DNA from 2 places in the Desulfovectis peckii genome. Region 1 is predicted to be linked to the other one. Evidence: riboswitches for the same ligand, from Rfam matches in the RefSeq annotation. Region 1 holds a riboswitch; the other holds the start of a gene.
What was found. Region 1 has a riboswitch for glycine ahead of gcvT (glycine cleavage system aminomethyltransferase GcvT). Riboswitches for the same ligand answer to the same signal wherever they lie in the genome.
Positions count from the first base shown of each region.

Region 1 (16,369 bases):
CGTTTATCAACTGGTGCAGGAAAAAAACAAAGGACGTCCTAAATTTGTACTGCATGACGGGCCTCCTTATGCCAATGGGCATATTCACTTGGGCCACGTTTTAAACAAAGTGTTAAAAGATATCATCGTTAAATACCATTCCATGGCCGGTTACGATGCTCCTTACGTTCCCGGTTGGGATACTCACGGGCTGCCGATTGAACAGCAGGCGATTAAAAATTTAAAAATTAACCGTCATGAAATTGACCCGGTGAGTTTCCGCAAACAATGCCGCGATTATGCTTTAAAATTTGTCGACATTCAAAGAGAAGAATTTAAGCGCTTAGGTGTGCGCGGCGATTGGGAAAATCCCTATCTTACCCTGTACCCTAAGTTTGAAGCTAAACAAATAAGAGTTTTTGGCGAAATGGCTAAAAAAGGCTATATCTATAAAGGCCTAAAACCGGTTTATTGGTGCGCCACTTGTGAAACCGCACTGGCGGAAGCAGAAGTGGAATATTACGATAAAGAATCGCCGTCTATTTATGTAAAGTTCCCGGTTAAAGACGGCAAAGGACTGCTGCCGGAAGAAAACACCTATGTGGTTATTTGGACAACCACTCCTTGGACTATTCCGGCAAACGTGGCCATTTCACTGCATCCTGAACTGGAGTATGTACTGGTGCAGTTTGGTGAGGAAAAACAGCTTTTAGGCAAGGATTTGCTGGAAAGTTATCTTGAGGCTACCGGGCTGGAAAACCCAAAGATTTTAAAAGAATTTAAAGGTGAACAATTAGATAAAGTGGTTTGCAAACACCCCTTTCTCGATCGCGACTCACTGCTGATCTTGGGAGAACATGTTACCACTGATGCCGGTACCGGCTGTGTTCACACCGCTCCCGGACACGGGGTAGAAGACTTTGAAGTTGGCAAACAGTACAATCTGCCGGTGATTGCTCCGGTGAACAATCGCGGTGTTTTCACTGAAGAGGCAGGTATCTTTGCCGGCCGGAAAATTTGGGATGCCAATCAGCCGATAATAGATGAAATAAAAGCACAAGGTTTAATGGTGCATGTGGACAAAATTAAGCACTCTTACCCCCACTGCTGGCGCTGCAAACAGCCGATTTTTTACCGGGCCACTGAGCAGTGGTTTGCATCGGTGGAAGGCTTTCGTCAGCAAGCACTGGATGCCATCCGCAACAAAATCAAATTCATTCCCTCTTGGGGTGAAGAGCGCATTTATAATATGATTGAAGGCCGCAGCGACTGGTGCATTTCCCGGCAGCGTACCTGGGGCGTGCCGATTCCTATTTTTTACTGTGAGGACTGCGGCAAGGAAGTGATTAATGAAGAAACCATTACCCATTTAGAAAAGATATTTGCCGAACATGGTTCTGATGCTTGGTTTGCCATGGATGTTAAAGATTTGCTGCCGGAAGGAATTACCTGCAGTGAATGCGGCGGCAGCAAATTCAAGAAAGAAAAAGATATCATGGACGTTTGGTTTGATTCCGGCAGCAGCCACGTCGGTGTTCTCATGCAACCGGAACTATGGCCGGAGTTGCGCTGGCCGGCTGACCTTTACTTAGAAGGCAGTGACCAGCACCGCGGTTGGTTTAACTCGTCTTTATCCACATCAGTGGCTGTTTTCGGTGAGCCGCCGTACAAAGCGGTATTGACCCACGGCTTTACCGTTGATGAAAAAGGGCGTAAAATGTCCAAATCATTGGGCAACGTAGTAGATCCGTTAAAAATTATTGACCAAATGGGTGCGGATATATTGCGATTGTGGGTGTCTTCGGCAGATTACCGCAGTGATCTGGTAGTATCACATAATATTTTAAAACAAATGTCCGAAGCCTATCGTAAAATACGCAATACCGCCCGCTTTTTACTGGGCAATTTAAACGATTTTGATCCGACAGCAGACAGCCTGCCCTATCAAGAATTAAATGAACTTGACCGTTGGGCGCTGCTGCGGCTGCATAGATTGATTGAAAAAGCAATCAAAGCTTATGATAATTATGAATTCCATGTGGTATATCATGCCGTTCATAATTTCTGCGTGCTGGATATGAGCAATCGGTATTTGGATATTATTAAAGACCGCTTATATACCATGCCGGCTAAATCCAAAGAACGCCGCGGGGCACAAACGGTACTGTATCAAGTTTTAGATGCCTTAGTGCGCTTACTGACACCGATTTTGGCTTACACTACCGAAGAAATTTGGCGTTACATGCCTAAACCGGAGGGCAGCCCGATCAGTGTGCAGCTGCTGGATATGCCCCAGGTAAATGAAGAATATTTAGATGCCGATTTGGAACAAAAATGGGATCGCTTAATGCAGATCCGGTCCGAAGTATTGAAGAGCCTGGAAAATGCCCGCCAAGAGAAATTTATCGGCAATTCATTAGAAGCAGCGGTGCACGTTTATGCGGATGACGAGTTGTATCAGTTCTTAAAACCGATGGAAGAAGAACTGGCTGTGTTATTCATTACCTCACAGGCCCATTTGCATCAGGGGTTGCCCGCTGATGTCAAAGCCAGTGAAACCGTTCCTGCCCTGGCTGTTAAGGTAGAAAAGGCAGCCGGTGAAAAGTGTGAACGCTGCTGGATGTACCATGAAGAAGTAGGTCAAAATACAGAACACCCGGCGCTGTGTCCGCGCTGTGCATCGGTAATACAAAACCAATAGGCTAATAAACTTAAAAGCATATAGGCGGAGCAAACCATAGTTTGCCCCGCCTTTTTATGTCAGGCGAAGGGATAATTTTTCCATTAATTAATATGCGATTTACAATTAGTTAGTTGTTTTTAATTAGATAATTATGTTAAGATTATTGCAACGTGGGGGTGGTTAAAATACTGAAATGTACCGTTTATCCGAAGAAAGTTATGCAAATGAGTACTGAACAACTGCAAAATTTAATGGTGTCATTGTTGTATCATGTTGATCGCGCTTTTACATATAATACCAGTCCGGTAGAACTGACTAACCGAATATTAAGCGAACTTTTAGAGGCCGACCTGATAGATATAACAGGGACCGGCTGCGAGGGCTGTAGTTCCTGCGGTTCTCCGGTACAAACCAAAGAAACGAAGAAAAAACCGGGGAAAGTAATACAATTTCCAAATATCCAAAAAGATTAACTTTTTTTTGAAGGGTTTTTAGCTTTATAATCGGTAATTAAGCCTTTTCTAATTCGCTGCGTGATAATACCGCCGATGCGCCCGGCTTCTTTGGCATTTAACGCACCCCAACCGTAGGTGCGTATTTTTTCACCTAAGCCCAGTTCTTCGGCAATTTCCATTCTTAGCAGGTCTTCTTTGGTGGGTTCCTTAACTTTTTTAGCTCGTTTCATTTTCACTCATCTCCGCAGATAGTATTAATCATATCGTAAAGTTAGTATAGGCCGCTTGATAATAAAATATGAGCCGTAATAAAATACCGTTTGGCAATAAAAAATGCTTAGATTTTTATTAATTTTAAGCAGGAGAAAATCTACTGACAGCGAATAATGCCTTAAAAAGAAAATATGTTTTGCGGATGAAAGTGGCAGGAGAGCACCGGTATTGCCGGGCGCCGAAGGAGCAAGGTTATTCGCTGCTGGACGATGACCGAAACTCTCAGGCCAACAAACTGTCACCGGACGTAGCTCTGGAGAGTTCCAACTGGACACCAAAGGGGAAACCTCGAGCCGAGGAAAATCTCTCAGGTAAACCGGACAGAGTAATCAGCATATTGATTTACTCTGTCTTTTTTTGTGCATTAGGTTATAATAATATTGAACCAAGGAAAATAATACAAGACAGAGTTTTCAAAATCTAACCATAATTCAAAAAACGCAAACGGAGGTAATATCATGGCTGAATTAAAGCGGACTCCGCTTTACGCTGTTCATGTTGAATTAGGGGCTAAAATGGTTGAATTTGGTGGCTGGGAAATGCCGGTACAGTATCAGGGCATTATTAAAGAACACCAGGCCGTAAGAAATGCCGCCGGGCTATTTGATGTTTCCCACATGGGAGAAATATTGGTGGAAGGCCCCGGGGCACTAGGTTTTTTGCAGCACTTAGTTACCAACGATGTCAGCAAGCTGGAAATCGGACGGGCGATGTATACGCTGATGGTTAAGGAAGACGGCGGGATTATTGATGATTTCTTAATTTATTACTTGGGAAACAATCGTTATTTACTGGTGGTCAACGCTGCTAATAAAGATAAAGATTTCGCTTGGATTAAACAGCACCTAACCGCTCCGGATGTAGGAGTGGCGGATAAATCCGATGAATACGCGCAGTTGGCTTTGCAGGGGCCGGTGGCGCAAAAAGTACTGCAAAGCTTAACCAGCCTGGATTTGGCTACCATTAAATTTTACCGTTTTGCTATCGGTTCAGTGGCCGAAGTACCCTGCCTGGTTTCCCGCACCGGTTATACCGGGGAAGACGGTTTTGAACTGTACTGCGAACCGGAGAACGTAGTAAAATTATGGCATGCCATCTTAAAAGCAGGGGAATCAGAAGGTGTGGTGCCTGCCGGGTTAGGAGCGCGAGATACTTTAAGGTTTGAAGCGGCATTGGGTCTTTACGGCCATGAAATGACAGAGAGCATTAACCCACTGATGGCCGGTTTAGGCTGGGCAGTAAAGTTTGATAAAGGAGATTTTATCGGCAGAGATGCCTTGATTAAAATTAAGGAGCAGGGTGTCAGCCATAAACTGGTAGGCCTGAAAATGATCGAAAGGGGAGTGCCGCGGACCGGCTATAAATTGCAAGTCAATGGTGAGGAAATCGGCTGGATTACCTCGGGCAACTTTGCTCCCACATTAAATGCAAATTTGGCGTTAGCTTATGTAAAACCGGAGTATGCAGCAGTAGATACGGAACTGGATGTCATCATTCGCAATAAACCGGTAAAAGCTAAAGTAGTCCCTAAACCTTTTTACAAAAGAAAATAATATAACATAACAATAATAATGAGGAGGTTATTTTATGAGTAATGTACCAAGTGATTTAAAGTACAGTAAGGAACACGAATGGGTACGGATTGACGGCAACCGTGTTACCATTGGCATTACCGATTATGCTCAAGATTCTTTAGGCGATATTGTCTTTGTAGAGCTGCCCGCTGTAGGCGACACTTTAGAAAAAGATGATACCTTTGGAGTTGTGGAATCGGTAAAAGCCGCATCTGACATTTTTACCCCGCTAAGCGGCAAAGTAGTGGAAGTAAATGAGGCTTTGGAAGAAGCTCCGGAAACAATTAATAACGACCCTTATGGTGAGGGTTGGATTGTTGTGTTGGAGCTTTCCGATCCGTCAGAATTAGACGACTTGCTTTCCGCTGAAGAGTATCAAGCTTTCTTAGAGGAGAATGCCTAATGAAATTTTATCCTCATACTGATGAAGAGCGCGGCCAAATGTTGGCCGCTCTAAAACTTAATTCGCTGGACGAGCTTTTTAGTGACATTCCGGAAAAAGTAAAACTAAACAAACCCTTAAATTTGCCCAAGGCTCATTCTGAATTAGAACTGACCCGTCATTTGGGCGCTTTGGCCAAGAAAAATAAAACCGTTGAGGATTACACTATATTTTTAGGGGCCGGGGCCTATGATCACTATATCCCCAGTGCGGTGAAACACATTTTGTCCAGAACAGAATACTACACTGCTTATACCCCTTATCAGCCGGAAATCAGTCAGGCAGTGCTGCAGTCAATTTTTGAATATCAAACGATGATTTGCGAATTAACCGGCATGGATGTATCCAATGCGTCAATGTATGACGGGGCATCAGCAATGGCGGAAGCAGCTTTAATGGCTTCCGCTGCCACCCGGCGGAATAAAGTACTGGTGTCGCGGGCGGCACACCCGGCCTACCGCGAAGTACTGCAGACTTACGCCGAGGGGCAGGAGCTGCAGGTAGAAGAAATTGCGCTCAACGAAGGACGCACCGATCTGGAAAAGCTGGAAAAACAGCTTGACAAAGATGTTGCGGCGGTGATTATTCCTTATCCCAACTTTTTTGGCGTCGTTGAAGATTTAACCCAAGCAGCTGAGTTGGCCCACAAAAACAAGTCTCTTTTGATAGCGGTTTGTGATCCCGTTGCCTTAGGGGTGTTGAAAACACCGGGCAGCTGTGGGGCGGATATTGTTGTCGGTGACGGCCAAGGCCTGGGCATACCCTTGTCATTCGGCGGTCCTTATTTGGGGTATCTAGCCTGCACCGATAAATTAATGCGCCGCATGCCCGGCCGGATAGTCGGTCAAACTAAGGACGGGCAGGGCCGCCGGGGCTTTGTACTTACCCTGCAGACCAGAGAGCAGCACATTCGCCGGGAAAAAGCCACTTCCAACATCTGCTCCAATCAGGCACTGTGTGCTTTGGCCGCCACTGTGCACTTAAGCTTATTAGGTAAAAAAGGCCTTAGACAGGTAGCTGAGCAGTGTTTGCAAAAAGCACACTACGCCTGCCAGCAAATTACTTCATTGCTTGGCTTTGAGGTTGCTTGGAATGCGCCGTTCTTTAAGGAATTTGTGGTTAAAGTGCCGCAACCGCCGGCAGAAATTAACGCTCGCCTACTGGATGCCGGCATTATCGGCGGTTGGGATTTAGGACAGGCTTATCCCGAGCTGCAAAACCACATGCTCTTTTGTGTTACAGAGAAACGAACCAAAGAGGAAATTGACAAACTGGTTGCGGTACTGGGAGGTGATGCCAGATGACGGAAAAACTAATTTTTGAACTTTCCCAACCCGGACGGGAAGGAGTGCAGCTGCCGGATAACGATGTGCCGGAAAAACCGCTGGAAGAGTTACTGGGGGAAAACAATTTGCGTACAGATGAACCGCAGCTGCCGGAAGTAAGTGAATTGGATGCCGTACGCCACTTTACCAGGCTTTCCCGTCTCAACTACGGGGTAGACGTTGGCTTTTATCCCCTAGGTTCATGCACCATGAAATACAACCCCAAAATTTGTGAAGACATGGCTAACCTGCCCGGTTTTACGCAGCTGCACCCCTATCAGCCGGAAGAAACGGTACAGGGTGCCTTGGAATTGATGTATAACACGCAGCAGTATTTGTGTGAACTGACCGGGATGGATGCTATGTCACTGCAGCCGGCTGCCGGTGCACACGGCGAACTTACCGGCATACTGATTGTAAAAGCTTACCTAAAGCATAAAGGAGAAAGCCGCAGCAAAGTAATTGTGCCGGACAGCGCTCACGGTACCAACCCGGCAACTGCCGCTTTGGCCGGCTTTAAAGTGGTAACCGTTAAATCTGATGAGCGGGGCAATGTTGACCTGGATGAGCTGCGCAAAGTAGTAGATGAAGACACCGCTGCTTTGATGCTTACCAACCCCAGCACATTGGGCTTATTTGAAGAAAACATTGTAGAAATCGCAGACATCATTCACCAAGCCGGGGGCTTGCTATATTATGACGGAGCCAATATGAATGCCATTATGGGCATTGCCCGCCCCGGTGACATGGGTTTTGATATTGTGCACCTCAATCTGCATAAAACCTTTGCCACCCCACACGGCGGCGGCGGCCCGGGAAGCGGCCCGGTAGGTGTGAAGGCAGAACTGGCGCCGTTTTTACCCAAACCGATAATTGTTAAAGAAAACGATCAATACCGTTTAGACTACAATCGTCCATTGTCTATCGGCAAAATACATGGCTTTTACGGCAACTTCGGCGTGGTAATCAAGGCTTATACCTACCTTTTGTCACAAGGTGCCGAGGGGCTGAAAGCAGTCAGCCAGCATGCGGTATTAAATGCCAACTACTTGATGCATTTGCTGAGCGACAAATTGAGAATTCCGGTGAAGCGCACCTGCATGCATGAGTTTGTCTGCCAGCCGCCGAAGAATTTTAAAGAACTTGGCGTCACCACCTTAGATATTGCTAAGCGCATGCTGGATTACGGTTACCATCCGCCGACGATCTACTTCCCACTGATATTTGAGGAAGTAATGATGATGGAACCGACGGAAACCGAAAGCAAGGAAACAATTGATGCGTTTGCGGAAAGCGTGATAAAAATAATCGAAGAAGGGGAAACTAATCCGGAACTGCTTAAGTCGGCTCCGCACACCACACCGATAGGCCGCTTGGATGAAGTAACCGCCGCCCGTAAGCCGGTATTAAAGTATCAAAGCAAATATTATCGGCCTTAAAATTGCTGCATGCAAAGGCTAAAGTACTGCGAACTAAAGGTTTGTTGTGCTTTAGCCTTTTTTGTGTAGTTAAAGGAACGTTCGCTTAAGGGCCGCCAAGGCCATTTACACTACGCAAACACGCCGGCACATAAAAATGAACGAGCTCCGCCGCCTCCGGGCGGGCGGCCGTGTACTTTCATCCTTAATTTTTTAATCAGAAGAAAGTGAACTCGGAGCAAAGCTCCTCAAACAGTCCTCGGCGCTAATCCTCCGTTAGCAATGCTCTTTGAATTAGCCGGCTAATCGTTTGCTTCGGTAAATGCCTTGGCGTCAAAAGAAATGTTGCATCTGTATGAACGCGCAGACATGAAGAAGCTTTCCCTTAAATGTGGACAGTAAAATCAATAAAATGGTAGGGGCCGGCTTCTATGCCGGCCCGATATAAGGAATGTTACAATTGCGAGAACGCGCTTCCTTTATCAAGACAAAAACCTATCCACCACCCGCACAAACTCTTCCGGCCTTTCTTTTTGTGCCCAGTGTTTACACCCTTCCATAAGATAAAGCTGCGAACCTTTTATCTTCCGGTGTGCTTTTTTGGCATATTTAACAGGAACGGCGGGATCATTTGTCCCATGGACGATGAGTGTGGGTGCTTTAATTTCCGATAACCTTACCGCCAGATCCGTCCTCAAGCCCGTTCGGGTAATCTCACTTCTCTGGAAAGAGATAAATGCTTTGCCGGCATGGGGATCTTTTAGCGCATCCAGTATTTCCTCTACCAGTTCGTCTGAAAGATTATCGCTACTGCCAAACAAGCTGTACAGCAAGATCCACTTTACAAGCCTTCTGCTCTTTGCCGCCAACCTATAAGACAGTTCGTTAAACGGTGATTGGGTATACCAGTAGGACAAAAGATGGTAAGGCAGTTTGGAATAAAGTCCCCATGATCCTACAATTACCAATTTATCTACCCGCCAGGGTTCTTTCAATGTAAAGGCAAGAGAAATGCCGCCACCGAGAGAAAGCCCAATCAGATTTACTTGTTTTAGATTTAAGGCGTTAACCAATTGATCTAAAAAACTTACATAAAATGAAAGCGAGTATTCCACGTCATCCGGCTTATCACTTTTGCCATATCCAGGAAGATCAGGGGCAAATACACGATGTTTTTTTGACAGTGGCCAAATAATTTCCCGCCAGGATATGTCGGCTGAATCTACACCGGCACCGTGCAAAAGAATGATCGGAGAGCCGGATTGACCTGCAGTATAGCAATTGACATTGATGCCCCTAAGGTTAAACTTCACACTCTTTACTTGTTTACTAATCATCATAGGCTTTCCTTTTTAATATTTTTTTTTGTATTTTTATCGTAAATTAAAATCATTATCAATCACATTTTGAAATTTATTCTAAATGTTTTTACAAAGGTGTTGAGTTTAAGTGTAATTTTATATATATTATATAAGAATTATTTTGACAAACAGGAAGTGTAATCATGGATGAAAAGATAAAAGTGGCCCGCCTGTCGATTATCTCAAATACCTTTTTAACCACCGGCAAATTGACGGTGGGCATATTTATGGGCTCAGTAAGTATCATATCAGAGGCTATTCATTCCGGTTTGGACTTGTTGGCAGCGATCATTGCCTTTTTATCCGTGCGTCAGTCGGCTAAGCCGGCTGATGAATTGCATAAATACGGTCACGGCAAGTTTGAAAATTTAGCCGCCATATTAGAGGCACTGCTGATTATTGCCGCGGCGGCAGGAATTTTGTGGCACGCTATACAGAAAATTTTGCAAGGTTCCGGTGAAATTGTGGCCTTAGAGCTGGGGCTTTTAATTATGGGTATTTCATGCGCGGTAAACTGGATAATATCCAGTAAATTAATGAAGGTGGGCAAAAAGACGGATTCGCCGGCTTTGGTGGCAGATGCCTGGCACCTGCGCACCGATGTATATACTTCACTGGGTGTTTTTGTTGGCATTATTTTGATTATGATTACCGGTAAGCCGATTATTGACCCCGTTATCGCTATTTTTGTCGCGCTGTTAATATTAAAGGCGGCCTTTGATTTAATGCGTGAATCCATTAACAGCATATTGGATGCAAAACTGCCTAAAGAAGAGGAGGAAGTAATTAAAGCGGTACTGGATAGCTATAACCGGCAAATAGTGCAGTATCACAACCTGCGCACCCGCAAGGCGGGGCCGCAGCGTCATGTTGATTTACATCTGGTTGTCCCCCGCTGTCAAAATGTGGTCAGTGCCCACCGGCTATGTGATGACATTGAAAATGATTTAATGCAAAAGCTGCCGCAAAGTGAGATTCTCATTCACAGTGAACCGTGTCAGCCGCCGCAGGACTGTGAAGGATGCCAAGCGGCTTGTGATTGTGAGCAAAAGAACGCGCCCTGTACCCCCCGGTCTGCACACAATGGCAAGCAAGATTGAGTGTAATACAGTGTATTTTTATCAAAAAGGCTTTAAAAATAAGCACCGCAAGCGCTGCGGTGAAATTTTTTTTGTCTTTGCAGTGACAAAAGTGTTGTCAAAACAGGATATTAATAATATAATCAAAAGAAAATTAGTTACTTTTTACACAAGCACGTTTATAATAAACTGCTTATTAAGGAGGGATGCCTGGAAAACTAAACCATTGTAATGTAAGCACATTTTATTTTATAATATTACCGGCTTTTCGGAAAAAAGTATTATTTTTAAGCAAAAATAAAATATGACAGCACCTTGTTTAAGTGACAGGCTTTACTTAAGCTCTACAGTTAGTTAATTAAAAGAGGTGATTGGGATGTCAGTTGACACCGCAAAAGCAACGTCCGCTGCCAAGACGATAGAAGTGCAAAAGCCTTCTTTCGATTGGAAACGGGTGTCGGCAATATTTGCCGGGATAGCAGCATTTGCTCTTTTCTATTTTTTACCTGAATTAACACCGGCAGTGGATCCCGCCGGGGAAGTCTTTCCACTTTCCCGAGAAGGCCAACTGGCCATTGGATTGTTTTTACTGGCAGGTATTTGGTGGGTTTTTGAGGTAATACCAATCGGTGTGACCAGTCTTTTAATCGCAGTGATTCAAGTGGCATTTGTCATTCGACCCGCCGATCAGGCATTTGGTAATATGGCGGATTCTTCGGTATTTTTCATTATGGGTTCACTGTTTTTAGGTCTTGCTTTTACCAAGGTGGGTTTAACCAACCGTTTGGCATTTAAAATGCTTACTATAGTAGGCGAGGATACCAGAAAGATTCTGCTGGGCGTCTTTTTGGTAACGGTCGGACTTACCTTACTGATGGCGCATACAGCTGTGGCGGCAACCATGTTTCCGCTGATGATGGTCATTTTAAAAATGTACGATGAAGACGAAAAGCCGAGTAAATTTGGTAAAGCAATGTTCATCGGTATGGCTTATGTTGCCGGTGCCGGTAGTATGATTACCATGCTTGGTGCGGCCCGTACCGCAGTAGCCGCCGGTTTCTTCCAAGAGTTTACCGGTAATTATGTGTCCTTTGCTGAAGTAACAAAAATGATGGGGCCTTTTGGTATCGTAATGACTTTTGTTACCTGGTTCTTATTAGCTTATGTATTCTACAGACCGGAGAAGAAAAATATACCCGGATTGAAAGAGAAGGCCCAAGAGATCTATGCCGAAATGGGACCGCTTACTAAGAAGGAAGTCTTTGTCGCCGTTTTAGCCTTAACGGTAGTTGCTATTTTGGCTTTGCAAAGTTTTGTACCGGCTTTGGCCGCCATGGGGCGGGCAGTGCCCATTTTAATTGCAGTAGGTATTATGTTCATTACCGGAATATTTAACAAAGAAGACTTAGAAAAGAATATCTCTTGGAACATCATCCTGTTATTCGGCGGTGCCATGAGTATCGGTTTGTGCCTCTGGGAAACCGGAGCTGCTCAGTGGATGGCGGTACACTGGTTGGGAATGTTCCAAGAATCTCACTGGTTAGTATTTGTACTGGCAATTGCTTTCCTAATTATCATTTTAACCAACTTTATTATGAACGTGGCAGCTATTTCCATTACCCTGCCGGTAGCGCTGGTTATTTCCAATTACCTAGGGGTTAACCCATATCTGATTCTGTTCGCTTCTCTGGCAGCTGCCGCTCTGCCTTACATGCTGTTGGTCGGTGCTGCCCCGAACGCCATTGCTTATCAGTCTAACCAGTTTAGTGTCAGCGAATTCTTTAAGATGGGTATACCGTTTACCATTCTCGCCGTAATAATGATTGGTGTATTCTCGGTAACTGTTTGGCCGCTGCTAGGGGTACCGGCATTATTGCCTTAGTTAATTAAAGCTGCACTAATCACCGTAATTGATATAATATATAACCGATACAATTATTGCAATCAAATTAATGGCCTGGATGAGAGCCTTTGCTCTTATTCCAGGCCATTAAAATTTAACTGACGTAAAGCTTCAAACAGCACAATTGCCACCGAATTAGATAAATTAAGTGAGCGGGCGCGAGTATTGTTAATCATCGGTATTCTAATGCAGTAATCGGGATTGGCCGCTAACAGCTCTGGGGGCAGTCCGGCAGTCTCTTTGCCGAAAACCAAAAAGTCATCGGGCTGATACCGCGGCTCGGTGTAATACTTTTTTCCCTTGGTGGTGACGTACCAAAATCTCCCGTTGGGATATTTTTGCTGCAGTGCGGCAAAATTGTCATGGTAGTGCAGATCCAGCAAATGCCAATAATCCAGTCCCGCTCTTTTTAAATGGCGATCATCGGTGGAAAACCCCAGCGGTTTTACTAAATGTAAAGTCGTTCCCGTTACCGCACAAGTGCGGGAAATGTTTCCCGTGTTGGCGGGTATTTCCGGTTCAACTAATACAACGTGCATTTAATTCTCCTCTTTCCTTTTTTGGTGTGTTGGGCAAAGTTTTTGCAGCGGGCAGACAGCACATTTGGGGTTGCGGGCGGTGCATATTTTCCGGCCGTGGGCTATCAGCAAATGGTGAGCCGGCTGCCAAGTTTCTTTTTTCAGGCACTGCATCAGCTCTTTTTCCGTAGCTTGCGGGTTTTTGCCGCTGGCTAACCCCAAGCGGTGAGCTACGCGGTGCACATGGGTATCTACCGGCAGGGTAGCTTGGCCAAATGCTACTCCTAAGACCACACCGGCAGTTTTGCGCCCCACCCCGGGCAGCGCTTCTAACTCTTCCCTGGTTTGTGGTACTTTGCCGTGATGCTTATGTAATAAAATACGGCAGGTTTCAATAATTGCCCGGCTTTTATTGCGGTGCAAACCGCAGCCTTTAATTTCTTCCGCCAGTTCCTCCGGAGTTAATGCGGCAAAATCCTGCGGCGTGCGGTACTTTTTAAACAAGCTGTCAGTGATCATATTAACTCTTTTATCGGTGCACTGCGCACTTAAAATGGTCGCAATTAATAACTGAAAGGGGTTTTCATGATTTAAACCGCACCCGGCATCAGGATAAGCCTCTTTTAAAATAGCAAAAATTTCTTTTACCCGCACTATACACTCCCCAATAAATCGGCATGGTCGATTTTAATGCACCGATCCATAATAATTGTAATGTTGTTATCTTGGGCAATTTTGGCCGCCTCCTCGTTTTTAATGCCCAGCTGCAGCCAAATCGCCATTGGCTTTTTGCTGACGGCATCCATAACCACCGGCGGGGTATCAACACTCCGCCGAAAAACATTGACAATATCTACTTGCTCCGGAATATCACTGACCTTTTTATAGGCCTTTTCACCCAATACCGTATCAACTTTGGGGTTGACCGGGATTATTTTATATCCCTGCTGTTGTAAGTACTGGGCAACTTGAAAACTGGCCCGATCGGGTTTATCTGACAGGCCGACAACGGCAATAGTGCGGGCTTTCTGCAACAGCTCTTTCAACCGGTGACTTTCGGGATTTTTAAACATGCACGTACCTCCTAAGCTTGCTACATTAAATAATATACCAAAAACCACACCCCATTAGTAAAGTAGATGATTAAACATTAATCTAAAAAATGATATACTGATATATTGGTTGATATTTTATAATTACATAACATGGAGTGATTAAACAAATGGGTGTGGTTTTATTAGCCATTGCTGTGGGTTTTGCCGTCGGGCACTTCAATTTGCTGCCCAAAGACAGCAAAATCACCCAAAAGGTAACACTGGTCGGGCTGGTATTTTTACTGGTGGTGATGGGAGCACAGCTTGGTTCTAATGAAGAAGTTTTGAACAATTTTGCCCGCATGGGCTGGCAGGCATTTTTACTGGCCGGCGGCAGTATAGCGGCCAGTGTGCTGCTGGTTAGATTGGCGGAAAAATTTATTGTTAAAAAACAGCCAAAACATTTACTGACTAATCAATCAGAAGAAGTTGGTGATGACAGGTGACTTGGCTTATTCTCGCGTCCGTTGCCGTTGGGGTGGCTTTGGGCTATTGGGTAGTGCCGACAGATTTAGTCGCTCACTTAGATACTTTAACTTCTGCCGCTTTATTTGTCTTACTGTTGGGTGTAGGGATAGATTTAGGACAGCAAAAAGAAGTGTGGGCACGCTTGTGGAAAATGGGTTGGCGAGTGTTGCTGGTGCCGCTTTTGGTGGCTATTGGCAGTATTGCCGGAGCGGTTATGGTAGGTTTAGCTTTGGGAATGCCGGTTAATGAATCATCGGCTGTCGGTGCCGGCTTTGGCTGGTACAGTCTTTCCGGCGTGCTACTGGCAAAAATATATTCGGTGGAACTTGGCGCACTGGCATTTATCACCAACGTGGCCCGCGAGCTGATGGCTTTTGTCACCATACCGTTAATTGCCAAGTATATCGGCAAATACAGTGCCATTGCTCCTGCCGGTGCCACCAGTATGGATACCACACTGCCGATTATCTCCAGATCAACGGATGCCGATACCGCAGTAGTTTCTTTTATCAACGGCTCGATATTAACTGCCTTAGTGCCTATACTGGTTCCGTTAGTAATCCGGATATAAGTATAAGGGGACAGGCTTGAGTAATTTAATAATAGCCTGACCCCACAAAAAAAAGGTGCGTTATGCACCTTATTTTATATTTTAACTACGTACCACAATAAAGGTACAAGGATTGTTGCTGCTGTGATAATCCAGAGGAAGCCGGCTTTATTTTTCTCTACTGCGTAGTGCTGATTCTGTAAGTATTGTTCATACTCGCGATCTAACATATATACCGCCTCCCTTAAAGGGTATTTTGTATACTATATTAAGTTCATTTTATCACAAAATAGCGGTCGGTAAAGCTCAATAAAGGCTGCTTTATCCTTATAATACCAGCTAAAACAGCATGCACAAAACCTTAAGGCTGTAAATTGCAAGGATAGTGCAAGTTGTAACAAATTGCAGCCATGTCGATTAGTTCAACATAGAGCTGTACTGTCAGTGTCAAAAAATTAAGCCGACGGTTATAATATATAAACCGTTATTAATCGAGCTGAATTGACAAAACCGTGGGCAATGATTCCGGGCAACAGAGATCCGGTCCAGTAGTACATTAACGATAAAGCCATGCCTACCAGGGCAATTTCAATAAACCAAACAGTGCTTAAATGCATCACAGAAAAAAATAAGCCGGATATCACCACACCGGCAATCACCCCCCAGCGTTTAATAAAAACAGGTAGGGCAAAGCCGCGGTAGTAGATTTCTTCCGCCAGCGGTGCCATGATGCCGGACACAAAGAGCGGTGCGGCTAACTCAGAAAATGTTTTGGCTTGGGCAGCCATTGCTACCAGCGGGTTGGTGTTAATATCCGCTTCCAAAACAGCGACAAACAGCTGCTGCAGACCGGTAGTGACGGTAAAAATAAAAATTCCACCCGCTAATCCAAAAAGAATGTTTTTGCCGAAATCTTGCCGGTTTAAGCCTAAATCTTTTACTGAACCGGATTTATAGGCAAAAAACAAGGTTAAACCAATTAATATCAACCGATCCAAAATGTTTAGCATGTTTTGCGAAATCCCCGGCAAATAAGGAAGCACCAACCTGCTTAAAATAAATACCACAATAATTCTGGCAATTAATACTGTCAATACCTCACTAACGCCCCAGCGTACGTTCAAAGCCTTTGCACCTCCTAAAGCTTAAGCTATTATTCCCGTTTTTAAAGTTTTTTCGGTAATAAATTCTTAAATAAAGGCATTTATCGATGGCAATACTACAATTTGACTAATTTATTTTTTTAT
Region 1 covers NZ_AP042409.1:1,826,993-1,843,361, reverse strand. Annotated here, with positions in the region: gene ileS (isoleucine--tRNA ligase) at 1-2,680, shown strand, start outside; gene ACZ5NG_RS09110 (hypothetical protein) at 2,839-3,135, shown strand; gene ACZ5NG_RS09105 (small, acid-soluble spore protein, alpha/beta type) at 3,132-3,347, opposite strand; glycine riboswitch at 3,533-3,638, shown strand; glycine riboswitch at 3,642-3,716, shown strand; gene gcvT (glycine cleavage system aminomethyltransferase GcvT) at 3,849-4,943, shown strand; gene gcvH (glycine cleavage system protein GcvH) at 4,978-5,367, shown strand; gene gcvPA (aminomethyl-transferring glycine dehydrogenase subunit GcvPA) at 5,367-6,710, shown strand; gene gcvPB (aminomethyl-transferring glycine dehydrogenase subunit GcvPB) at 6,707-8,170, shown strand; gene ACZ5NG_RS09080 (alpha/beta fold hydrolase) at 8,632-9,489, opposite strand; gene ACZ5NG_RS09075 (cation diffusion facilitator family transporter) at 9,654-10,610, shown strand; gene ACZ5NG_RS09070 (SLC13 family permease) at 10,966-12,471, shown strand; gene trmL (tRNA (uridine(34)/cytosine(34)/5-carboxymethylaminomethyluridine(34)-2'-O)-methyltransferase TrmL) at 12,567-13,031, opposite strand; gene nth (endonuclease III) at 13,032-13,664, opposite strand; gene ACZ5NG_RS09055 (CoA-binding protein) at 13,664-14,083, opposite strand; gene ACZ5NG_RS09050 (LysO family transporter) at 14,233-14,550, shown strand; gene ACZ5NG_RS09045 (LysO family transporter) at 14,547-15,143, shown strand; gene ACZ5NG_RS09040 (hypothetical protein) at 15,218-15,352, opposite strand; gene ACZ5NG_RS09035 (lysostaphin resistance A-like protein) at 15,590-16,246, opposite strand.

Region 2 (16,369 bases), 510 kb from region 1:
TACGGCGGTATTTGCTTCTTGGAATGTTCCCAACCGCTCAAAGGAGTTCTTTGTGTTACTGCTGATTTTAATTACCGGGGTAATGGGCACTTTTATTGCCCAAGACTTGTTTATTTTCCTGCTGTTCTATGAAGTTGTAGTTATTCCCATCTACATTCTGGTCATCATTTGGGGTAGCTCCAAACGGGTAACCAAAGAGTATGCCGGCATGAAGCTGACAATTTATTTGCTGATTGGGTCGGCCTTTCTGCTGACGGCAGTGATTGCCACCTTTGTCAAGGCGGTGGAAATAACCGGTGCCCCGGATATGAGTTTTTATGGGCTAAGTATGGTGGAATTTCCGGAACAGTTCCAAATTTGGATGTTCCTTTTAATGCTCATTGGTTTTGGTTCGCTGCTTTCTATGTTTCCCCTTCACAGTTGGTCACCCGACGGTTACGCCGGTGCTCCGACCGCTGTATCGATGATTCACGCCGGGGTATTAAAGAAAATCGGCGGCTACGGTTTAATTCGCATAGCCTTGTTTGTCATGCCGGCCGGTGCGGTTTTCTGGGCGCCGCTGATTGCCGCTTTAGGCGTGGCCGGCTGTGCCTATGCCGCATTTGGGGCCTTGGCCCAAAAAGACTTAAAATACCTGGTCGGTTATTCTTCCGTCAGCCATATGGGATATGTGCTGTTAGGGATAGCAACATTAAGTGTAGTTGGGGTTAACGGTGCGGTGGCTAATATGTTTGCTCACGGTGTGATGGCCGCATTGTTCTTCTCCATGATTGGGTTTATATATGAAAAAACTCATACGCGCAATGTGCATGAATTAGGCGGTTTGGCACGCCAACTTCCTCGGCTGACTGTCGGTTTCATGATGGCTGCCATGGCTTCACTGGGTTTGCCGGGTTTAATCAGCTTTATCCCCGAGTTCACTATTTTTGTCGGTTCCTTTGAACGCTTTGGTGCAATGGCGGTGATCGCTATTGCCGGGATCATTATCACCGCCTTGTATGTTCTGCGTGCCGCGGCCAATGCGCTGTTTGGGCCGCCGCGCGATGAATACAATCACTTAAAGGACATCAAAGGGGCAGAAACAGTGCCGCTGGCAATTTTGGGCTTTGTATTAGTACTTGGCGGTTTCTTCCCGGCACTGCTCTTTGATATGGTTGACAGCGGCGTGACACCGATATTGAATCACATTGCTGACTATATTCCCGACGCCATGCGGATTGGGGGGAATTTGTAAATGCCGTTTGATTACAGCTTGCTGACAACGGAAATGATGTTGGCTGTATTAGGGCTGACAGTGTTGATATTAGGCTTAATTGCTCCCTTAAATGCCCGTAGCGGCCTGGGGGCGATAACAATATTCGGATTGCTCGCCACCCTGGGGGTTACCGTTGCCGGGTGGAATGAGCAGGGAACATTATTTGACGGCATGTATGTTGTTGATCAATATGCTCGCTTCTTTAAAATTCTGTGCCTAACCGCGGCGCTACTGGTAACCCTGGGCTGCACCAAGTACGTTGACGGCTTGAGGGCAGCCGGCGAATACTATTCCCTGCTGGTGTTTGCTACATTAGGTATGAGCGTTATGGCTTCAGCAGGTGACTTTATCACTTTGTATATCGGTCTGGAATTAATGACCATTGCTTTTGTAATTTTAGTGGCCCTGCGCAAAACGGACAAAAAGGGTGCGGAAGGCGGTTTAAAATATCTCATTTTGGCCGGTTTGTCTTCGGCAGCGCTGCTTTACGGTATCTCCTTGGTATACGGAATGACCGGGACGGTCATAATTTATGACATTGCAGAGATTATTATATCCGGACAGGTATCTCCGGTACTGTTCTTTGGACTGGCATTGTTAGTTGCCGGATTGGGCTTTAAAGTATCAGCAGTTCCCTTCCACATGTGGACACCGGACGTTTATGAAGGTGCACCGGTACCGGTAACCGCCTACTTGGCTGTTGGTTCTAAAGCTGCATCGCTGGCAATATTATTAAGGGTGTTTATCGGCGGCTTAATTTATACTGCTGATTCTTGGATGCCGTTAATTGCCCTGCTGGCCGCACTTTCGATGGTTATCGGTAACTTAGTGGCCATTGTGCAGACAAACATCAAGAGATTACTTGCCTACTCCAGCATTGCTCAAGCCGGTTACATTTTAGTTGGCCTGGTGGCGGCTACTGAAGCAGGGATTAAGGGCGTAATGTTTTATACCTTCCTTTATGTGTTTGCCGTCATGGGAGCTTTTGTTGTGATAGCCGTGGTATATGATCAAATTAAAAGCGAGGAAATTGCGGATTACGCCGGATTGGCCCAGCGGGCGCCGCTGTTGGCGGCGGTATTAACCGTCAGCCTGCTTTCCATGGCGGGTATTCCGCCGCTGGCAGGGTTTGTCGGCAAGTTTTACCTGTTCCAAACCATTATTGCCGATTATTTCTGGCTGGCCCTCTTAGGTTTGCTGATGTCGATGATCTCAGTTTACTACTATCTGCGGGTGTGCTTGGTAATGTATCGGGATGAGCCGAAAGAAGAGGCGCCCATTGCCCTTTCCGGTAACGTCACGGTGGTATTAATTGCCGCTTTGATTGGTACGCTGTTTATCGGTATTTACCCCGAACCCCTTGCGGAAATATTGAATACTGCGGCTAGCACTTTCTTCCTGCACTAAGCAAAAAACATGGCTTGTATCCGGTTTTAAAGCCGGATGCAAGTCATTTTTTTATCCTCTCTATAAAGCAGTCATTAGCATTGCACTTGGTTTTTACCCCGGTATTTAGCATAAAGCAGGGCTTTTTCTGTCATTTTAAAAAAGGTTTCTGCATTCATATTTTTAGAGTACTGACTGACGCCGGCACTGGCGGTGCACTTTACTTTGCAGCCGTCAATGTCAATGGGGGTTGCTTCCAACATGTCAACAATACGCTGTGCGCCGGTGTAGGATTCATTTAAGTCAGTAAAAGGTAACACCAATACAAAGTCTGCCGGTGGGCATCGACCGATAAAGTCTGTATTACGCGTAAAACCGTGCAATAAGTTTTTTAAACGGAGCAGTAGTTTATTGCCCTTTTCATAACCGTACTGCCGATTGAAAGCGTCAAAATTGTCGATATTGATCATGACTAAAGACAGTGCGCAGTTTTGTCTTTCAGCGGCAGCAATTTCCTGCTCAATTTTTTCATAGGTTGCACTGCACAGCGGTAAACCGGTAATTGGATCATGATTTTGCATTTTATCGCCTCCTATTTGCATTCATTATAGTAAAATCCTGCCAAAAGGTTCTCTGATTATGGTTAATTTTGTTAACCGGATAAGAAAATTTTGAGTATAATGTTGAGCAAACAACAAAGCAGAGGGGACGGGAAATGACTGTTTTTAGGCAGGCAACCGGCAAACGGGGAGAGGAAGAGGCGGTTAATTATTTAAAGAGATGTGGCATGCGCATTATTTGCCGCAATTACCGCTGTCGGCTAGGTGAGCTGGATGTAGTTGCCGAAGACAACGGTGTGCTGGTGTTTGTGGAGGTGCGCTCGCGCCGCAGCAAGGGTTACGGTTTGCCGCAGGAAACAATCGGAGCGCGAAAAAGAGCCCAGATCAGAAAAGTAGCGCAGTACTATATGTTAAAAGAAAATCAAGGGGAGCGGGAGTGCCGCATTGATGTAGTGGCAATTGGGCTGGATCACAAGGGCAATGTTACTTACCTTGAACATATAAAAAATGCAATTTAATGTATTATTTTCACCAAAAAATGGAATAATACCCCTAGATATATTTCTAGGAGGTATTGAAATTGGGGAAATTCAATCACGCTACAGCATTGCTTATTAAATTTGCCGCGTTGGCGGTAATATCAGCAATTGCTTTACCGGCGATCAGCACCATGACTATAACGGAATCATTAATTACGGCATTGGTACTAACCGTTGCCGCTTACCTGATTGGGGACTTATGGATTTTGCCCAGCTTTAATAATACTGCGGCCACAGTAGCGGATGCCGGTATAGCGTTTATCGCCATTTGGCTGATGAACTCGGTGCTGACCCGGGATCCGATTAACCTAACCGGACTGTTGGTTATCTCTTTGGTTATTGCCGCGGCAGAGTACTTTTTCCATAAATATGTTGCCCTTACTGTAACCAAAGAGGGAGAAACATTGGCCGAAGCCCCGGGCAACCAAGAAGAACAGTAATAAAAAAGGCTGTGGCACAACGATTTAAAGTGTCGTAGTGCTTCAGCCTTTTTTATTGCCTAATTTGCGGCGGTTTTTTTCCGCAACTTTAAATTCTTTAAACCCCTGCTGATTTCTATTACATGGGCGTCCTCCGCATCTAAGTATTGAGCAATACTCTCTAATGCCGTCCAAGGGTCTACATCGTCACCGCAGGTAAAAATATCAACTGCCGCATAATCTAATTCCGGCCAGGTATGGATGGTTAAATGTGATTGGGCAATCACAACCACACCGCTTACACCATGAGGTTCAAAAGGGTGAAATACCACTTTTAAAATTTGGGCCTCAGATTTCTTGGCCGCCGCGATCATCATTTCTTCGATACCTTTCACATCGTTTAACTTATCCGGGTTGCAATCCCACATTTCTGCCAACAATTGCACGCCCAAGGGTTGTCCGAGTACTGCCAATGCTCTAACCTCCTTCAACAATAATATTATTATAGAAGTAATTGTTGTTTATATCCGGAAAAGTTAGCCAACCCGGAAATATATGGTAAATTCTATTAATTTCACCTTTAGATATTTGCTTGCTATTTAGAAGATTTAATGCTAATATTAAAATTGTTAAAAAGGATGACTTCACTGAAACACTTTGGCCTCCTTTTAGCGGGTTAGGTTTCAAAGATGTTTTGTGGTAGTCCCTTTTTAAAGAAATTTCAAGGAGGCCAAATTTAATGCAAGGAACAGTAAAATGGTTTAATTCAGAAAAAGGTTATGGTTTTATCCAAACTGATGAAGGCAACGATGTTTTTGTTCATTTTTCCGCAATTCAGATGGACGGTTTCAAAACGCTGCAAGAAGGGCAGAAGGTAGAATTTGAAATTGTCGAGGGCAACCGCGGTCCACAAGCGGCAAACGTGGTTGTACTTTAATAAATACAGTAACCTTTGAAGAAAAACCGGAAAGGCATTTCCCGTTAGGGAAGTGCCTTTTTTGTTGTCTTTTTGCTGCATGATATCGGGGGAATTTGGCATAACTATTTGTGTAAGCCAAAATAAAGGAGTGGCAGGAAAAACTGAAAAAAATTAGAAGATATAGCAAGTTAATTCTTTTAGGCTTTATCACCGCTATGCTTACCTTTATAGGGTTAAACTTTGCTCTGCCCTATACGGATGCATTTTTTTGGAAAAAGGGGGATGCGGAAATGAACAAGGTTGATGAACGATACACTTGGAATTTAGAGGACATTTATGCCGATGATGAAAAGTGGGAACAGGACTTTAAAAAAGTAGAAGCACTGATCGGTGAAGTTACTGCCTACCGGGGAAGGTTGGGGGAGTCGGCGGATACCCTGTTAAATGCCTTAAAGGATATTGAACAACTGCAAATGCTTAACGAGAAGTTATTTGTCTACGCCAGCATGCGCCTAGACGAAGACAACACCAATGCCAAATACCAGGCCTTAAAGGATCGGGCCGTCGGCTTAAACACCAGAGTAAATGCCGCCATTTCTTTTTTTCTGCCGGAATTACTCTCCTTGCCTACGGAGACCGTAAATCAATATAAACAGCGGCCGGATTTTGCAGACTATCGGTTTTTCTTAAGTGAAGTAATTCGTCAGAAACCCCATACCCTTTCTGAAAGTGAAGAACTGCTGCTTGCTCAGGCAGGCGAGGTGATGCAAGGGCCGGATAAAATTTTCCGCATGCTCAACATTGCCGATATGAAGTTTCCCACCATTAAGGACGAAAAGGGAAAGGATGTGGAAATTACCCACGGCAATTATCAAACCTTAATGTTGAGTTATGACCGGCGGGTGAGAAAAGACGCCTACAATGCCTTATACAGCGCCTATCGTGCCCGTCAAAATACGCTGGCCGCAACATTGAGCACCAGTGTAAAAAAGGACATCTTCTATGCCCGGGCACGCAAACATCCTTCGGCCATGGAAGCGGCATTATTTGCCGATAACGTTCCTACAGGGGTTTATGATAACTTAATTAAAACGGTACGGGCTAATTTAGATCTGTTACACCGCTATGTTGCTTTGCGCAAAAAAATACTGGGTGTAGATAAACTGTACATGTACGATATTTACGTCCCACTGGTTAAAGACGTGCAGTGGAAAGTGGAATATCCCGAGGCGGTAGACTTGATTACCAAGGCGCTGCAGCCGCTGGGAGAGGTTTATATTCAGGACTTAACCGCCGGGCTGAATTCCGGTTGGGTGGATGTCTATCACCGTCCGGGAAAAACCAGCGGCGCGTATTCCTGGGGGCCCTATGGCGTGCATCCGTATGTGCTGTTAAATTACGATAACAACTTAAATGACCTTTTTACCCTGGCGCATGAAATGGGACATGCGATGCACTCATATTACGCTTACCGCCAGCAGCCCTATATCAACGCTCATTATTCCATTTTTACCGCTGAGGTGGCCTCTACCTTAAATGAAACCCTGTTAATGGACTACCTGCTGAAAAACATAGATGACAAAGAGAAAAAACTGTACTTAATTAACCATTATTTAGAAACAATCAGAGCTACCTTGTACCGGCAAACGATGTTTGCCGAGTTTGAAAAGATTATCCACGAAAAGGCGGAAGCGGGAGAACCGTTGACGGCAGAATCAATGAGTGCCATTTACCATCAATTAAATGTCGATTATTACGGAAATGATATTGTAATTGATAAAAATATTGATTTGGAATGGGCGCGCATACCGCACTTCTATAACGCCTTTTATGTTTACAAATACGCCACCGGGCTGTCGGCGGCAATCGCCTTGAAAAACCAAATTATTGAACAGGGACAGCCTGCCGTTGACCGATATCTGAACTTCCTAAAGAGCGGCGGCTCGGATTATCCGCTGAACTTACTGAAAGCTGCCGGTGTAGACATGACTTCGCCTCAACCGGTGCAGGACGCGCTGGATCTGTTTGGGCAGCTGTTGGATGAGCTGGAAAAAACGGCAGCGGTAGAATAAACCCTTGGGCCATAGTAATATGACGGAAATGCTCCTCTGCCATGGGAGGGGCATTTTTATTTTTAGTTAGCCCCTAGGCAACTTTTAGGCAGGACAAAAAATCAGAAAGTGCAGGCAGCATTTTTTAATGGCAAAAAATGCTCAATAATGAATTGTAAAAATTAACTTAAAATATAAATATCTTCAAAACCCCTTTTAAAATTAAGCAATAAGTGGTATGCTATTTGCAATAGATTTCACAATCACAAAATTACAAAGAAAAGGGGGATTAACATGAAAAAAATAAAAGAAAACGATATTGTTATCTGGGAGCCTACGCAAAAAGTAGGACTGCATAAAGAAAAAGTCGGCCGGGTGGTGTCGGTACATGAGGATAGCGTAGATGTGTGGCGCTGCTCCTGTATGCAGCTGATTAATCTGCCAATTAGCGCAGTGACGGTAATCGGGAACATTGACGATGATGAATTTTTAGAAGACGCCAACAATATTTGCAATGCCTCGTGTGTACATTTGCAAAAGAGAATCCAGCGGTTAGATATTGCCGAAGACACCAAAAATGAGCTGCTGAAAATTTTAGGCCGCATTGTAGTTTACAATGACATTATCAGATTGTCCGAAAAGCAGTTTTGCCCCGATGAGTGTACGGAAGACCTTTCGGTTAGTTAAAGCCAGATTTGTGAACAAAAGGACATGTCTGTGGGGCATGGAAATTGGGGCCGGCCTTTACCTTTCGGTTAGAGGCCTGGCGCCAGGATAGTAATGAAAAGCACCTTTAGGTGAAAAGATAATATTTCGTTAAAAAGCAGGGAACGCTCTTGACAGTGCTGCCGCTTCAGATATGCAGGACGGCCAAGGTGTTCCCTGCTTATGTTTTAGCAAAAGTTACATTCATGGTTGTAAGGAAACATCTATAATTACCCATTTAAACCACCGTTTCGGTTATAATGATCAAAGAATGATTAAGAGGGGAGAATTACAGGTGGTGACAGAAAAAAGGCTGGCTGCGGAATTAATTGATTTTATTGATCGCAGCCCCACGGCCTTTCATGCCGTGAGTGAGATGGAAGCCGTTTTAAAGAATAACGGCTTTAAAAAATTGCATTTAAGGGATAAATGGGACCTAAAGCAGCGGGGGAAATATTATGTAACGGCAAATTCTTCCGCCTGCATTGCCTTTGTTATCGGGGAAGGCAGTATTGCGGAATCAGGCTTTAAAATAATCGGGGCCCATACCGACAGCCCGACTTTTTGCATTAAGCCCTATCCGGAAATGTCGGCGGACGGTTACTTAAAACTCAATACCGAAATCTATGGCGGCCCGATTATTAACACTTGGTTAGATCGTCCGCTGTCCCTGGCCGGGCGGATTACCGTGCGCAGTAATAATCCGCTGTGGCCGGAAAGCAAGCTGGTAAACATCAAGGGTCCGCTGCTGGTTATTCCCAATTTAGCCGTTCATTTAAATCGCAGTGTTAACGACGGGATAAAATTAAACGCGCAAAAAGACACCCTGCCGATAATCAGGCTAATTAATGATCAACTTACGCCGCAAAACTACTTGTTAAAACTGTTAGCCAGGGAAGCAGACCTACCGGAAGAGGATATTTTGGATTTTGACCTGTTTTTATACGAACATCAAAAGGGAAGTATCATTGGCAGTGATCAGCAGCTGATATCCGCTTCCCGCATTGACGACTTGGCTATGGTGCATGCAGGGCTCAAAGCATTGTGCGGCGCCAAGCCCAAGTCCGGGGTCAATGTGTTGGCCTGCTTTGACAATGAAGAAGTTGGCAGCAGTAGCAAGCAGGGAGCGGATTCGCCGCTGCTGGCTACAGTGTTGGAGAGAATTGTATTAGCCGAGAACAAAAATAAAATTGTGCTATCCAGTAAGCACCGGGAAGATTATTTTCGCGCGGTGGCCAACTCATTTTTCATTTCAGCGGATATGGCTCATGCGGTACACCCCAACAGTCCGGAAAGGCATGACCCGGTAAACAAACCCCGGATCAACTGCGGACCGGTGATAAAAATCAATGCCAATCAAAGGTATACGTCAGACAGTGATTCAACGGCGGTGTTTGCTTCTATCTGCCGGGAAAACAACATTCCTTATCAAACCTTTGTTAACCGTTCGGATTTACGAGGCGGTTCTACTATTGGGCCAATTACAGCCAGGCATTTAAACATCCGTTCCGTAGATATCGGCAACCCCATGCTGGCGATGCACTCAATAAGAGAATTGGCCGGTGTAAAAGATCATCTTTATGTTTATCAAGCTTTTGTAGCTTTTTACAGCATGTAAAACTAAACGAGCGAACAAAATTAAGCTTCTGCCGTCGGCATGAAGCTTAATTTATTTTTTGTACAAATCACAATCAAGTTGTGTAAAAATATAGACAATTTGAAAAGTAATATAAATAATTGACACTCGGTGTAAATTAGTTTAGGATATAGGTTATTGTACTGCCGAGATGTTTGATACTCACCCTGGACAAGCTTTATTTTTGCAGCATGGAGGAGGGTTTTCATGAAGTTAAGTAACAGAGAGATATTTGTTACCGGTTTGGCCTTATTGGCTATGTTTTTCGGTGCCGGCAACCTGATCTTCCCGCCAATGTTAGGTAAACTGGCCGGGGAAGATCTTTGGCTGGCTGTTTTTGGTTTTATAGTTACCGGTGTAGGGTTGCCCTTGTTAGGGGTTACGGCAGTGGCTATGGCAGGCGGTGACTTGGAAAAGCTGGGCAGCAGAGTAAACCCCTTGTTCGGTAAAATTATTACTACCGTGGTGGTACTTTGTATCGGCCCGCTGTTGGCCATTCCGCGTACTTGCGCTACCACTTATGAAGTAGGGGTGGCACCCTTTTTAGGTGACTTAAGCCCCGGCATGTCGTCTCTGGCTTTAGCAATAACCACGGTGATATTTTTTGGTATTGTTTTAGCGTTTGTTTTACGTCCCAGTCAAATTATTCATAATTTGGGGAAAATACTTACCCCGTTTTTACTATTATTTCTCGGTATTATTATTTTTAAAGGCATTGTTAGCCCGGGTGCAGGCATCGGTGCAGCAAATTATAGCACACCCTTTATTCAAGGCTTTTTAGAAGGTTACAATACGATGGATGCGTTAGCGGCGACAATTTTCGGTTTGGTTATTGTCAACTCGGTTAGAAACAAGGGTGTTACCGATAATAACGAAATCGCCAAAATAACCATCATAGCCGGAATTGTTGCTGCAGTTGGTTTAGGTTCGGTGTATATCGGTCTGGCCTATATTGGGGCTACTACCGGTACATTGTATGCCGGTGATAACCAAGGGGAATTGCTTTCCTTCATGTCTGAATACTTACTTGGTTCTTTTGGTAAAGTTGCCATTGCTATAGGCATGGCTTTGGCCTGTTTAACAACGGCCATTGGCCTGGTTGCCAGCTGCGGCAGTTTCTTTAGCAGGTTAACCAATAATCGTGTGAGCTACAATACGATTTGTATAATTGCTACTTTAGTTAGTGCACTTCTGGCAAACATGGGTTTAGCCACTATTTTGGAAGTGTCGGTTCCGCTGTTGGTAACAGTATACCCCATCGTTATTGCTTTAGTATTGCTGGGCATTATACACAACCTATTTAAAGGTAAAAAGATCGTCTATGTAACTACCGTCGGCATTACTACAATATTAGCATTAGTAAACTTGGCGGCATCAATCGGCCAACGACTCGGCATTCAGCTTGGGCTGGATAAGCTCTTAGTTTACTTGCCCATGCACGATCAGGGGTTGGGCTGGGTAGTGCCCGCTTTGATTGTGTTTGTTGTTGGCACCTTGTATAGCGCGGTATCCCAGACACAGCACTGATATCTTTGTTGCCGGGCCCTGTGGAATAAAAAGCACAGGGCCTTTTCTTTGTGCAGACAGGTTTTCATAGATATTATGCTTTTCGGTTATCCTATTTGCGGGAGGCGATTTGATGAGCAAAAGGAAACCTGTTAAGCGCGCAAATGACGAAAAAATAAGTTCTTATGATCCGCCGACCTTTAAAGTTAAGGGGCTGACGGAACAAAACCTTGCCCCTGAACAGGGTAGCGGCAGCTACATGAGTACAGACAAAAGTTTGAAAAAAGATTAAATAATAACCGTTATTTCGGCTGATAACAGGCACAGCCCTTACCTGTCGTTCTGAGCACAACCACGGACGGCAGGTATTTTGTTTTGATACCGTAAGCCTTGCAGCCGTTGGGAAAACGCTTGTCCCAGGTGATATAGAAATAGCGGCATTTGCGGCAAACAACTCTTTCCTGCATGTAAGCTTTTCTCCTTTCCTAGCCAATTACCGAAAGCAATACACCTTGATATGAATATAATACAGTATTTAAAAGAGAAAGGGGGAGGGCATTGCTGATACATGTGGTGCAACCGGGGGAGACAGTACAGATGATTGCCAACAGATATCAAGTTAACATGCAAAGAATTATTGATATAAATGCAATCTATGAATTGCCCCATCTTATTTCCGGCATGGCTTTGATTATTCCCGGTGATGCTGGCAATCAATTGCGGGCGATAGAAGTTAATGCCTGGATGGAACCAAGTTATTATCAACAAAACCCAAGATTAATTGATGAAGCCGCACCGTCCTTAACCTATATCAGCCCCTTTAGTTATCAAGTTAATGCGGACGGCAGCTTACAGCCTTTAGATGATTTAGCGGTAATAGAGGCAGCGAGAGAGTATAATGTAGCAGGTTTAATGGTGTTAACGAACTTAGGGGAAGGGAACTTTGATCCCCAAATAGCTCATGCTATTTTGTCAGATGAAAACATTCAAGACCTTTTAATTGGCAACATCCTGCAGGTTTTGAAGGCAAAGGGTTATTACGGAGTAAATTTTGACCTTGAAAGAATTCCGCCCGAAGACAGGCAATTATACAATGATTTTGTAGCTAAAGCCTATGCCCTTTTACATTCTGAAAATTATGTGCTATCAACAGATTTAGCTCCCAAACCCTATGACATAACCACCGGAGAATGGCATGGGGCCCACGACTATGCCGCTCAAGGCAGGATTAATGACTTTGTTGTGTTGATGACCTATGATTGGGGATATGCCGGAGGCCCACCCATGGCCGTTGCCCCGATTAATGAAGTAAGAGAAGTGCTTGATTATGCAGTTTCAGTCATTCCACCGGAAAAAGTAATGTTTGGCATACCGCTGTATGGTTATGACTGGACACTGCCTTATGCACCGGGCGGCGAATGGGCGGTTAGAGTTACTCCGATAAGTGCGTTGCAGTTAGCCGCTCAATATGGGGCCACCGTTCAATACGATGAAGAGGCACAAGCGCCGTACTTTTATTATACAGATGAAAAGGGAAGCAGCCATGTTGTTTGGTTTGAAGACGCTCGCAGCATTCAAGCCAAACTGGAACTAATTAACGAATATCAATTAAGAGGGGTAAGCTATTGGCAGCTGGATAACAGTTTTCCGCAAAATTGGTATATATTAAACCATATGTTTTCAATTATTAAGAGAATATAAGCAGTTACGGTTATTTAAAATATATTGCCGTGCTCTCCTTGGCTTTGAGGGGAGCATATTTGGTATCCGCAGATACAAAAAGGGACTTATAGACTTATAAAAGTCAGAATATTAGAATATTACTTCTAACTGTTGCTATTTCCAAGAGTTAGAATTATAATATCCTACGTAACAACCGCATATGGACACTGAATGATGCCTGTGGGAGAGCGGCCGAAAGGCCCACCGAAGGAGCTAAACTCTCAGGTGCTTTGTTAAAAAGCGGAACCACCGGCGGACAGGACTCTGGAGAGACCCTTACATAATAAGGGCGCCGAAGGGGCAAAACAGTCTGTACAGCTGTTCAATCTCTCAGGCAAAAGGACAGAGGAGGCTATACAATTAGTTAGTAAATTTAATGCTGACTAATTGCTTCTTTGCCTGTTGCTTTCAAGAGTCAAATCATTTCTGATTTGGCTTTTTTATTTTTTAACAACAAAGTAGGAGATGAGGCAATGAACATTATGGATTTGTTACAAACTATCGACGCTTATATCTGGGGGCCGCCGCTTTTAATTCTTTTGGTGGGGACAGGGATTGTACTTACATTTAGGCTTAAACTGCTGCAGGTAAGTAAACTGCCGCTGGCATTAAAACTTATTGTCACTGCTAAAAATGACGGTTCCGGCGATATAAAAAGCATCGGTGCCCTTTGTACCGCCTTGGCGGCTACCGTCGGTACCGGCAACATTGTCGGGGTGGCTACCGCTATTTATGCCGGCGGCCCGGGGGCCCTTTTTTGGATGTGGCTGGCAGCCTTCTTTGGCATGGCTACCAAATATGCCGAAGGACTGTTGGCTGTTAAATATCGCACGGTAGATGACAACGGGCAAATTTCCGGTGGGCCGATGTACTATATTGAAAAAGGTTTGGGCCCTAAATTCCGCCCATTGGCGATAATGTTTGCCATAAGCGGTATTTTAGTTGCCTTTTTTGGCATCGGCACCTTTCCCCAGGTAAACGCCATCGTATCATCGGCAGAAAACTCCATGGGCATTCCCGTTTATCTTACTGCCGCTGTAATTACCTTGTTGGTAGCCTTGGTAACCATTGGCGGTATTAAGAGAATCGCTAATGTTACCACTAAGGTTGTGCCTTTTATGGCTGTTTTTTATGTTGTTGTCTGCCTGGCAGTTTTAATAATGCACATAGAACAATTGCCGGCGGCAGTTAAACTGGTAATCAACGGTGCCTTTACCGGTACTGCCGCAACCGGCGGCTTTTTAGGAGCAACCGTAATGATGGCTATTCAGTTCGGTATTGCCCGGGGCGTCTTTTCTAACGAATCCGGTCTGGGCAGTGCCCCGATTGCGGCGGCGGCGGCAAAAACCAAATGGCCGGCAGAACAAGGTTTAATTTCCATGACCGGTACTTTTATTGATACAATTATTATTTGTACCATGACCGGCTTGACGTTGGTAGTTACCGGCGTGTGGTGCGGTACAGCCGAAGGTGCGGCGATGACCCAATTGGCCTTTGCCTCCGGGTTCCCGGCGTTTGGACCCCACCTTTTAACGATCGCTATTGCCTTTTTTGCTTTTACTACCATCTTGGGGTGGAATTACTACGGCGAGCGCTGCTGTGAGTATTTGTTCGGGGTAAAAGCAATTATGCCTTACCGCATTATCTTTATAGTTTTAGTGGGCTTGGGCGCTTTTCTTAAACTGGATATGATTTGGATAATTGCCGATATAGTGAACGGGTTAATGGCCATCCCCAACTTAATTGCCTTACTGGGCTTAAGTGGCGTGGTAGTGGCGGAAACAAACCGCTACCTGAAACATCTTCAAGAAGAACAATCTAATGTCAAGGCAAAAACTGAATTAAAGACAGCCAAATCAAATTAATAAATAAGGGTGTGCTTTATCACACCTTTATTTAATTTGCCTTGGCAATTCTATTTAGTGGGTATATAATTCTAATTATGTTGATGGGGATCGGTTTTTAAATTTTTTCCTTTTCTTACAATAAATAAGTTTGCTATATAATTTTAGTTGGTATATAATGTAACTTTGGGATGTTAAAAGACTAATATAAGCTTGGAGTGAAAGCAATGAGCAAAGGGTATGACGTAATTATTGTAGGGGCCGGGCCAGCGGGTATTTTCGCTTGTTATGAACTTTCCTTGAAAGCGCCTTCTTTAAAGGTATTGTTGATTGATAAGGGTAGGGACATATACAAGCGCAGCTGTCCGATGTTGGAAAAAAAACTGGAAAAGTGTCCGCCGGCTAATGAGAAAAAAGATTACGCCGGCTGTATTCCGGCATGTTCAATTACCAACGGTTTTGGTGGTGCCGGGGCATACTCGGACGGGAAATTTAACATCACTACTGAATTTGGCGGCTGGATGACCGACTATCTGCCTCCTTCTGAAGTTTTGAAATTAATTAACTATGTAGATGAAATTAACTTAAAGCACGGTGCGCCGTCAGAAATTACCGATCCTACTTCGCCGGCGGTTAAAGCCATCGAGAAAAGAGGACTGGCAGTGGGTCTTAAGCTGCTTAGGGCCAGGGTCCGTCACCTGGGTACCGAGCGCAACATAAAAATTTTAATTGACATTTACGAGTACTTAAAAGATAAAATTGACATGATTTTTGAAACTGAAGTAGCAGATATTACGGTAAAAAAAGACGGGAGCGGCAAGTTAGCCGTTAGCGGTATTGTCACTAAAGATGAGCAATACTTTGAAGCTAAAAAAGTAGTGATTGTGCCGGGCAGAGACGGCTCTAAATGGCTGGAAGAAGTATTGGCCAAGCACAATTTAGAGATGACCAACAACCAGGTTGATGTGGGTGTGCGTGTAGAAACACTGGACACCATTATGGAAGAGATAAATGAACATCTATACGAAGGCAAGTTTATTTATCGCACCTCAGTAGGCACAACAGTAAGGACATTTTGCAGTAACCCTTCCGGCTATGTGGTAATTGAAAATCACAGCGGTGTGATGCTGGCTAACGGACATGCTTACCAAGATAAAAAACTGGGCAGTGGGAACACTAACTTTGCCATATTGGTTTCGCACAAGTTTTCGCAACCTTTTAACAAGCCAAATGAATATGCGCGGGCAATTTCTAAATTAGCAAACGACTTATCTAACGGCAGTGTTTTGCTGCAAAGGTACGGTGACATTTTAAAAGGCAGAAGATCAACTGAAAAGAGAATTAAGGTTGGTTTTGTTGAGCCGACGCTGAAAGAAGCGGTGCCGGGTAACTTGGCTCTGGCCTTACCCTACAGTACCATGAAAAGTATTTGCGAAATGATTGAAGCCCTTGATCATGTTACACCGGGACTGGCTTGTGAGCATACCCTGCTTTACGGTGTGGAGGCCAAGTTTTACTCCAGCCGGCCGAAATTAAATGATAAATTTGAAACGGAAATTAGCGGCTTATATGCCGGCGGTGACGGGGCAGGTGTAACCAGAGGCTTGGCCCAAGCAAGTGCCTGTGGTGTTTGGATAGCAAGAGATATTGCGGCAAAATTGGCTTAAATAGAGTGCAACATTGTACAGGGCCGGTTAACTTGATATTTACCGGCCCTGTATAAGTTTTCCAGCAGGAGGCAAAAAATGGTGCAACCGGTGACAAAACATTCAACCGAAGTTAAAAATAACATGCAAGCTACAGAAAAACTAACGGCAGTTGACGGCA
Region 2 covers NZ_AP042409.1:1,320,250-1,336,618, reverse strand. Annotated here, with positions in the region: gene ACZ5NG_RS06640 (complex I subunit 4 family protein) at 1-1,234, shown strand, start outside; gene ACZ5NG_RS06635 (NADH-quinone oxidoreductase subunit N) at 1,235-2,662, shown strand; gene ACZ5NG_RS06630 (GGDEF domain-containing protein) at 2,737-3,222, opposite strand; gene ACZ5NG_RS06625 (YraN family protein) at 3,357-3,719, shown strand; gene ACZ5NG_RS06620 (DUF2512 family protein) at 3,782-4,180, shown strand; gene speD (adenosylmethionine decarboxylase) at 4,240-4,632, opposite strand; gene ACZ5NG_RS06610 (cold shock domain-containing protein) at 4,899-5,096, shown strand; gene pepF (oligoendopeptidase F) at 5,369-7,150, shown strand; gene ACZ5NG_RS06600 (hypothetical protein) at 7,424-7,816, shown strand; gene ACZ5NG_RS06595 (M18 family aminopeptidase) at 8,130-9,452, shown strand; gene brnQ (branched-chain amino acid transport system II carrier protein) at 9,678-10,997, shown strand; gene ACZ5NG_RS06585 (hypothetical protein) at 11,110-11,268, shown strand; gene ACZ5NG_RS06580 (uracil-DNA glycosylase) at 11,279-11,443, opposite strand; gene ACZ5NG_RS06575 (glycosyl hydrolase family 18 protein) at 11,535-12,677, shown strand; glycine riboswitch at 12,953-13,054, shown strand; gene ACZ5NG_RS06570 (alanine/glycine:cation symporter family protein) at 13,172-14,563, shown strand; gene ACZ5NG_RS06565 (NAD(P)/FAD-dependent oxidoreductase) at 14,770-16,209, shown strand; gene ACZ5NG_RS06560 (AzlC family ABC transporter permease) at 16,288-16,369, shown strand, end outside.
Region 2: linked by a shared signal. The riboswitch ahead of ACZ5NG_RS06570 (alanine/glycine:cation symporter family protein) and the one ahead of gcvT (glycine cleavage system aminomethyltransferase GcvT) in region 1 are both predicted to bind glycine.